One region of the Crossiella sp. NPDC003009 genome, then DNA from elsewhere that is predicted to be linked to it. Evidence: riboswitches for the same ligand, from Rfam matches in the RefSeq annotation. Region 1 holds a riboswitch; the other holds the start of a gene.
The links. Region 1 has a riboswitch for cobalamin ahead of cobN (cobaltochelatase subunit CobN). Riboswitches for the same ligand answer to the same signal wherever they lie in the genome.
Positions count from the first base shown of each region.

Region 2: another riboswitch for cobalamin. It lies ahead of ACWDY5_RS28350 (ribonucleoside-diphosphate reductase subunit alpha); the one in region 1 lies ahead of cobN (cobaltochelatase subunit CobN).

Region 1 is NZ_JBSFUA010000022.1:55,776-59,725, reverse strand. It holds gene cobN (cobaltochelatase subunit CobN) at 1-2,090, opposite strand, end outside; cobalamin riboswitch at 2,126-2,257, opposite strand; gene ACWDY5_RS22850 (hypothetical protein) at 2,264-3,463, shown strand; gene ACWDY5_RS22845 (precorrin-8X methylmutase) at 3,463-3,950, shown strand, end outside.
Region 2 is NZ_JBSFUA010000033.1:25,592-29,541, forward strand. It holds gene ACWDY5_RS28350 (ribonucleoside-diphosphate reductase subunit alpha) at 1-2,005, opposite strand, end outside; cobalamin riboswitch at 2,300-2,536, opposite strand; gene ACWDY5_RS28355 (NADPH:quinone oxidoreductase family protein) at 2,644-3,630, shown strand; gene ACWDY5_RS28360 (hypothetical protein) at 3,640-3,950, opposite strand, start outside.

The DNA.
Region 1 (3,950 bases):
GGCAGCGCGGCGACCTGTCCGGCCCACATCTGCCGGGCCTGGATCATGGCCAGCACCAGGTTGATCCGCGCCTCACCCTCCGGCGCCGCGCCGAGGATGTGCAGGCCGTCGCGGATCTGCACGTCCTTGACCTCGCACAGCCAGCCGTCGACGTGCAGCAGGAAGTCGTCGAACTCGGCGTCGTGCGGCCGGTCGGTCAGGCCGAGGTCGTGGTCGAGCTTGGCGGCCTGGATCAGGGTCCAGATCTGCGCGCGGATCGCGGGCAGCTTGGCCGGGTCCATCGCGGCGATGTTGGAGTGCTCGTCCAGGAGCTGTTCCAGGCGGGCGATGTCGCCGTAGCTGTCCGCGCGGCTCATCGGCGGCACCAGGTGGTCGACCAGGGTGGCGTGCGCGCGCCGCTTGGCCTGGGTGCCCTCGCCGGGGTCGTTGACCAGGAACGGGTAGATCAGCGGGATGTCGCCCAGTGCCGCGTCGGTGCCGCAGCTGGCGGACATGCCGACGGTCTTGCCGGGCAGCCATTCCAGGTTGCCGTGCTTGCCCACGTGCACCATGGCGTGCGCGCCGAACTCCTGCGCCAGCCAGCGGTAGGCGGCCAGGTAGTGGTGGCTGGGCGGCAGGTCGGGGTCGTGGTAGATGGCGATCGGGTTCTCCCCGAAGCCGCGCGGCGGCTGCACCATCACCACCACGTTGCCCGCGGTCAGCGCGGCCAGCACGATCTCGCCGTCGGGGTCCTGGGAGCGGTCCACGAACAGCTCACCGGGCGCGGGACCCCAGTGGTTCTCCAGCTCCGCGCGGAAGTCCGCGGGCAGGGTGTCGTAGAACTCGCGGTACTTGGCCGCGCTGATCCGCACCGGGTTGCCGGTGAGCTGGGCTTCGGTGAGCCAGTTCTCGTCCTGGCCACCGGCGGCGATCAGCGCGTGGATCAGCTTGTCGCCGTCCTGGCCGGCCACACCGGGCAGCGCGCCCGCACCGTCGGCGGGTCCGATGTCGTACCCGTTGTCCCGCAAGGCCGCGAGCAGCTTGACCACGCTGGCCGGGGTGTCCAGGCCGACCGCGTTGCCGATCCGGGAGTGCTTGGTCGGGTAGGCCGAGAGCATCAGCGCGATCCGCCGTTCGGCGGCAGGGATGTGCCGCAGCTGGGCGTGTTTCACCGCGATCCCGGCCACCCGCGCGGCCCGTTCGGCGTCGGCCACGTACACGGTGAGGCCGTCCGGGTCGATCTCCTTGAAGGAGAACGGCACCGTGATGATCCGGCCGTCGAACTCCGGGATGGCCACCTGGGTCGCGGTGTCCAAAGGGGACAGTCCGTCGTCGTTGGACGCCCAGCTCTCCCGGCTGGAGGTGAGGCAGAGCCCTTGCAGGATGGGCACATCGAGCGCGGCCAGCGCGCCCACGTCCCAGGCGTCCTCCTCGCCACCGGCGGAGGCCGCGGCGGGTTTGGTGCCACCGGCGGCGAGCACGGTGACCACCAGCGCGTCGGCCTTGCCCAGCTCGGCCAGCAGCTCGGGTTCGGCGGTGCGCAGCGAGGAGCAGAACACCGGCAGCGCCTGCCCGCCCGCGTCCTCGATGGCGCCGGCCAGCGCCTCGACGAAGGCGGTGTTCCCGGCCACGTGGTGCGCCCGGTAGTACAGCACCGCGACCACCGGCCCGGTGCTGGTGCGCGCGGTGCGCTCCAGCACGCCCCAGGTCGGGGTGGGCTGCGGCGGGGCGAAGCCGAGGCCGGTGAGCAGCACGGTGTCGGAGAGGAAGTTGTGCAGCTCCGCCAGGTTGCCGGCGCCGCCGTGCGCCAGGTAGGCGTGCGCCTCGGCGCAGACCCCGCCGGGCACCGTGGACAGCTCCATCAGCTGGGCGTCCGGGGCCTGTTCGCCACCGAGCACCACCACCGGGCGCGGCCCGGCGAGCAACCAGTCCAGGCCTTCTTCCCACATCCGGCGGCCGCCGAGGATGCGCACCACGACCAGGTCCACGCCCTCGACCAGGGCGGGCAGGTCGTCCACGAGCAGCCGCGCCGGGTTGGCCAGCCGGTAGTCGGCGTCGCTCGCGCGCGCCGAGAGCAGGTCGGTGTCAGAGGTCGACAGCAGCAGGATCACGCCGGTCTCCACATCCCTCGGGGTCCGCGCCCCACATCGGTCGGGACGGTGAGCGGAGTGTCTGGCTCCCAGGCGGGCCTGGTGACAGTGGCGGGACCGCGCCGGACTCGCACCGGCTTCCTCCGTGGTTCACCGTTCGGAGAGGACCCTACCCGCCGCGTAGCATCCGGCGCGTGCCCTCTTCGCCACATCGCTCGCGCCCGGACGCCTGTCCCGGCGCCATCGAGGTGCACCCCGCCGCGGACGGCGGGCTGGCCAGGGTGCGGATCCCCGGCGGCACGCTGACCACCGACCGGCTGGCCGTGCTGCGCAAGGCCGCGATCGAGCTGGGCGACGGCTCCCTTGAGCTGACCTCACGGGCGAACGTGCAGATCAGAGGCTTGACCCCCGGTTCGGAGCCGGAGCTGGGCGAGCGGCTGGCCGAGGCCGGTCTGCTGCCCTCGCTGACCCACGAGCGGATGCGCAACATCATCGCCTCGCCACTGGCCGACACCCAGGGCCTGGTCGACGCGATCGACGCGGCGCTGTGTGCGCGGCCGGAGCTGGCCGAGCTGCCGGGCCGGTTCCTGGTCACGGTGGACGAGGGTGGCGACGTGAGCGGGCTGGGCGCGGACGTCGGGCTGCACCGGGTGGGCGCGGAATGGGCGTTGTTGCTGGCCGGGGCCGATTCGGGGCTGCGGCCGGGCGATCCGGTGGCGGCGGTGACCAGGGCCGCGGCGGAGTTCCTGGCGCTGCGGGCCGAGCGGGGCGGGGCGGCCTGGCGGCTGGCGGAGATCGAGGACGGTGTCGCGGAGATCACGCGCCGATTGGCGACGGAAACCGCGAGCCACATCGCGCTCCCGGATCGCGGCGCGCCCCCAGACCACGGCACGCCCCCGGCTCACGGCGTGCCCCTGGGTCACCTCGCCCCCGCCGGTCGCGTCCAGCCCGCGCGCCCCCAGCCCCTCCCCCCTGGCCCGCTGCCCGACGGCCGCCTGGTGGTCGGCGTGCCCCTCGGCCGCCTGAACCCGGCCCAGTCCGAGGCCCTGCTCGCCGCCGAGCACCTCCGCCTCACCCCCTGGCGCAGCGTGCTGCTCCCCCGCCCGATCACCCTGGGGCACGGCCTGATCACCGACCCGCACTCGCCCTGGCACGCGGTCACCGCCTGCACCGGCCGCCCCGGCTGCGCCAAGGCCCTGGCCGACGTGCGCGCCGACGCCCCCCGGCTGCTCGGCGGCGCGGGCCGGTCGGTGCACTTCTCCGGCTGCGAGCGCCGGTGCGGCCGCCCGCGCGGCGCGATCGACGTGCTGGCCACGGCGGACGGCTACCTGGTCGACGGACAACGGCACGAGGACACGGCCGCGGCGATCGACGCGGCCCGGAGGAAGCAGTAGTGACCGACTACATCAAGGACGGCGCGGAGATCTACCGCCGGTCCTTCGCCACCATCCGCGCCGAGGCCGGCCTGACCGGTCTGCCCCCGGACGTGGCGCGGGTGGCGGTGCGGATGATCCACGCCTGCGGGATGGTCGACCTGGTCGAGGACCTCGGCTACTCCCCCGGCGTGGTCGCCTCGGCACGGGCCGCACTCGATGCCGGGGCGCCGATCCTGTGTGATGCCAACATGGTCGCGGCCGGGGTGACCCGGCGGCGGCTGCCCGCGGACAACGAGGTGGTGTGCCTGCTCGGCGATCCCCGGGTGCCCGCGCTGGCCGCGGAGCTGGGCAACACGCGCAGTGTGGCGGCGCTGGAGTTGTTGCGGGACAAGCTCGGCGGGGCGGTGGTGGCCATCGGCAACGCGCCGACCGCGCTGTTCCACCTGCTGGAGATGATCGCCGGTGGCGCGCCAAAACCCGCGGCGGTGCTGGGGATTCCGGTGGG
Region 2 (3,950 bases), on a different contig from region 1:
AGGAGATCTCCTCCATGCTGCGGTCGGCGAACTCCACCGCGCCGGGGGAGGCCATCGGCAGCCGCAGCGCGTACAGCGCGTCCTGGTAGCCCATCAGGCCAAGGCCCACCGGACGGTGCCGCAGGTTCGACCGGCGCGCTTCCGGGATGGTGTAGAAGTTCACGTCGATCACGTTGTCCAGCATGCGGACCGCGGTGCGCACGGTCTTCTCCAGCCGGGCGTGGTCGATGCCCTCGGCGGTCACGTGCTGGGCCAGGTTGACCGAACCGAGGTTGCACACCGCGACCTCGTCGATCGTGGTGTTCAGGGTGATCTCGGTGCACAGGTTCGAGGAGTGCACCACGCCGGAGTGCTGCTGCGGGGAGCGCAGGTTGCACGGGTCCTTGAAGGTGATCCACGGGTGCCCGGTCTCGAACAGCATGGTCAGCATGCGCCGCCACAGGTCCTTGGCCTGCACCCGGCGGAACACCCTGATCTCGCCGCGGTCGGCGGCCGCCTCGTACTCGGCGTACTTGCGGGAGAACTCCAGGCCGTAGGAGTCGTGCAGGTCCGGCACCTCGTCCGGGGAGAACAGCGTCCACTGCCCGTCCGCGCGGACCCGGCGCAGGAACTCATCCGGCACCCAGTTCGCGGTGTTCATGTCGTGCGTGCGCCGCCGGTCGTCGCCGGTGTTCTTGCGCAGGTCGAGGAACTCCTCGACGTCGATGTGCCAGGTTTCCAGGTACGCGCAGACCGCGCCCTTGCGCTTGCCGCCCTGGTTCACCGCGACCGCGGTGTCGTTGGCGATCTTCAGGAACGGCACCACGCCCTGGGACTTGCCGTTGGTGCCCTTGATGTGCGCGCCGATGCCGCGCACCGGCGTCCAGTCGTTGCCCAGCCCACCGGCGTACTTCGACAGCAGCGCGTTGTTGCTGATGCCGTGGAAGATGCCCTCCAGGTCATCGCCCACCGTGGTGAGGAAGCAGGAGGACAGCTGCGAGCGGGTGGTGCCCGCGTTGAACAGCGTGGGCGTGGAGCACATGAAGTCGAAGCTGGAGATCAGGTCGTAGAACTCGATCGCCCGCGCCTCGCGGTCGTCCTCGCGCAGCGCCAGGCCCATCGCGACCCGCATGAAGAAGGCCTGCGGCAGCTCGTAGCGGTGCTCGTCGCTGTGCAGCAGGTAGCGGTCGTAGAGGGTCTGCATGCCCAGGAACTGGAACTTCAGGTCCCGGTCGGCCACCAGGGCGGCGCCGAGGCGCTCCAGGTCGAACTTGGCCAGCTCGGTGTCCAGCTGGTCCAGCTCCACCCCGCGCCGGATGAACTCGGCGAAGTAGGTGGGGTACTCCCCGGCCATCTGCGCGTGGCTGGCCACCCGCTGCTCGCCGGCCAGAAAGGTCAGCGCCTCGCCGCGCAGCTTGTCCAGCAGCAGCCGGGCGCTGACGTAGGAGTAGTTCGGGTCGGTCTCGACCATGGTGCGCGCGGCCATCACCGGCGCGATGCTCAGCTCGGCCGGGCTGATGCCGTGGTAGAGGTTGCGCAGCGTCTCGGCCAGCACCGCCTCGCTGTCCACCGCCGCCAGGTCCGCGCAGGACTCGGAGATGACCAGCGCCAGCCGGTCGGTGTCCAGCGGGACCAGCGTGCCGTCGGCCTGGCGCACGGAGAACCGCGGCGCGGGCTTGGGCGCGGCCTGCGCGCGGGCCTTGTTGTGCTCCTCGCGGTAGAGCACGTAGGCGCGGGCGACCTTCTGGTGCCCGGCCCGCATCAGGGTCAGCTCGACCTGGTCCTGGATCTGCTCGATGTGCAGCGGCCGGTCCGGGCCGGCGTGCCGCAGCAGGCCCTGCGTCACCGAGGCGGTCAGCTCGGTGATCTGTTCGCGCACGCGGGGCGAGGAACCCGCGTCGGTGCCTTCCACGGCGAGGAAGGCCTTGGTCATCGCGGCTGTGATCTTGGCCGCCTCGAACGGGGACACCGCGCCGTTGCGGCGGATCACCGTGACCGCGCCGGCTGCGATCTCTGGCGAATGCACTGACACGAAAGCTGCTCCAAAAGGTGTGCTGGACGGATGAGGGCAGCGCCGGGCGGCCGAGGACCCGGGGCCGGGTTCGGTTGCCGTCGCTGGGGAAGAGCGGGGTGAAGCTGGCTTAGCTCTGAGGCTCGCTACAGCTCGCAGGCGATGCGGTCATACAGGTCGTCTCTCCTCGCGAGCGTCGGCGTCAGTGGGCCGCGGAGTCAGAGGCAGGCGAGGGCCGACCGGGGCGCGCGCGTGCGTCGCCCAGTCGTCCGCTCGGCCTTCCCACGAGACCGCGAACCAGGCGCACCGGCGGTGCGCCCGCTGACGGCAGGTCTTCGGACTCGCGGGCACGCGCCAAGCGCTGGCGCACCTACTGGCCGTCGCTTCCCGGACCGTGGCGTCCAGTGCTGTACCGGCCCTGGTGCTCGGCCGGTGACGGCGGTCGTTCCCACTCACCGCTGCGGGGCAGTCCCGGAGTCGCACCGGGTTCCCTGTTGCCTCGCCTGGCGTTTGCGTGCCCGGCGAACCATCAGCGCAACGGATACTACATGTAGGGGTAGCCCGCGCAAGCGCACCCAATATGGCCGTGTGTCGCGTGTCGGCGGGACATGACACGATGGGGGTGTACTGATCACGGTGCGTGGAGGTGCAGGGTGCGGGCATGGCGTGTGCACGAGCTGGGCGAGCCGCGGGACGTGCTCCGGCTGGACGAGGTCCCGGAGCCGGTCGCCGGGCCGGGACAGGTGCTGGTGAAGGTCCGCGCGACCGCGTTGAACTTCCCGGACGCGCTGCTGTGCCGGGGTCAGTACCAGGTCCGCCCGCCGCTGCCGTTCACTCCGGGGGTCGAGCTTTGCGGTGAGGTGGTCGCGCTCGGTGAGGGCGCCAGTGGGTTCGCGGTCGGCGACCGGGTCATCGCCACGCCCGCGCCGCCGCACGGCGGGCTGGCCGAGTACGTGGCGGTCGGCGCCACCGAGCTGCTGCCCGCACCCGAGGCGCTGGACGACGCGCAGGCCGCCGGGTTCCACATCGCCTACCAGACCGGCTGGTTCGGCCTGCACCGCAGGGCCGGGCTGGCCGAGGGCGAGACCCTGCTGGTGCACGCCGCGGCCGGCGGCGTTGGCAGTGCGGCCATCCAGCTCGGCAAGGCCGCCGGCGCCACCGTGATCGGCGTGGTCGGCGGGGCGCGCAAGGCCGAGGTGGCCAAGGAGCTGGGCGCGGACCTGGTGATCGACCGCAAGCAGGAGGACGTGATCGCCACGGTGAAGGAGTTCACCGGCGGCCGCGGCGTGGACGTGGTCTACGACCCGGTCGGCGGCGACTCCTTCCGCGCCTCCACCAAGGTGATCGCCTTCGAGGGCCGGATCGTCATCGTCGGCTTCGCCAGCGGTGAGATCCCCAGCGCCGCGATGAACCATGCCCTGGTCAAGAACTACTCGCTGCTGGGCCTGCACTGGGGCCTGTACACGCACAAGGACCCGGCCCTGGTCCGGCAGGCGCACCTGGAGCTGTCCACGCTGGCCGGGGAGGGCCTGGTCGACCCGCTGGTCAGCGAGCGGCTGCCGCTGGCCGAGGCGGCGGCAGGCGTGCAGAAGCTGGCCGAGGGCGACACCGTCGGCCGGGTCGTGGTGACCATGGACTGACGCCCGGCGTCAGCAAATCATCGGACGATTGGCGTTGATGAGCTCGAAGCGCCGGTCGAACATCGCGTTGCGCCACCCGGTGAAGAAGGCGTCCGCGGCATCGCTGAGGTGCACGCCGGCGCGCACCTGGTGGACCACGCACACCCAGTCCAGGGAGACCGACAGCACCAGCTCTCCTGGCGGCCCGCAGTCGAGCAGCACCCTGGCGGCTTGGCGGCTCTGCTCGCCCGCGAACCCGTCGTCCAGGCAGCGCACCAGATCGCCGACCGCCTGGGCGGCGGTGTCGAACATCGACCACCGGTACTTGGGCGTCGGCGGCC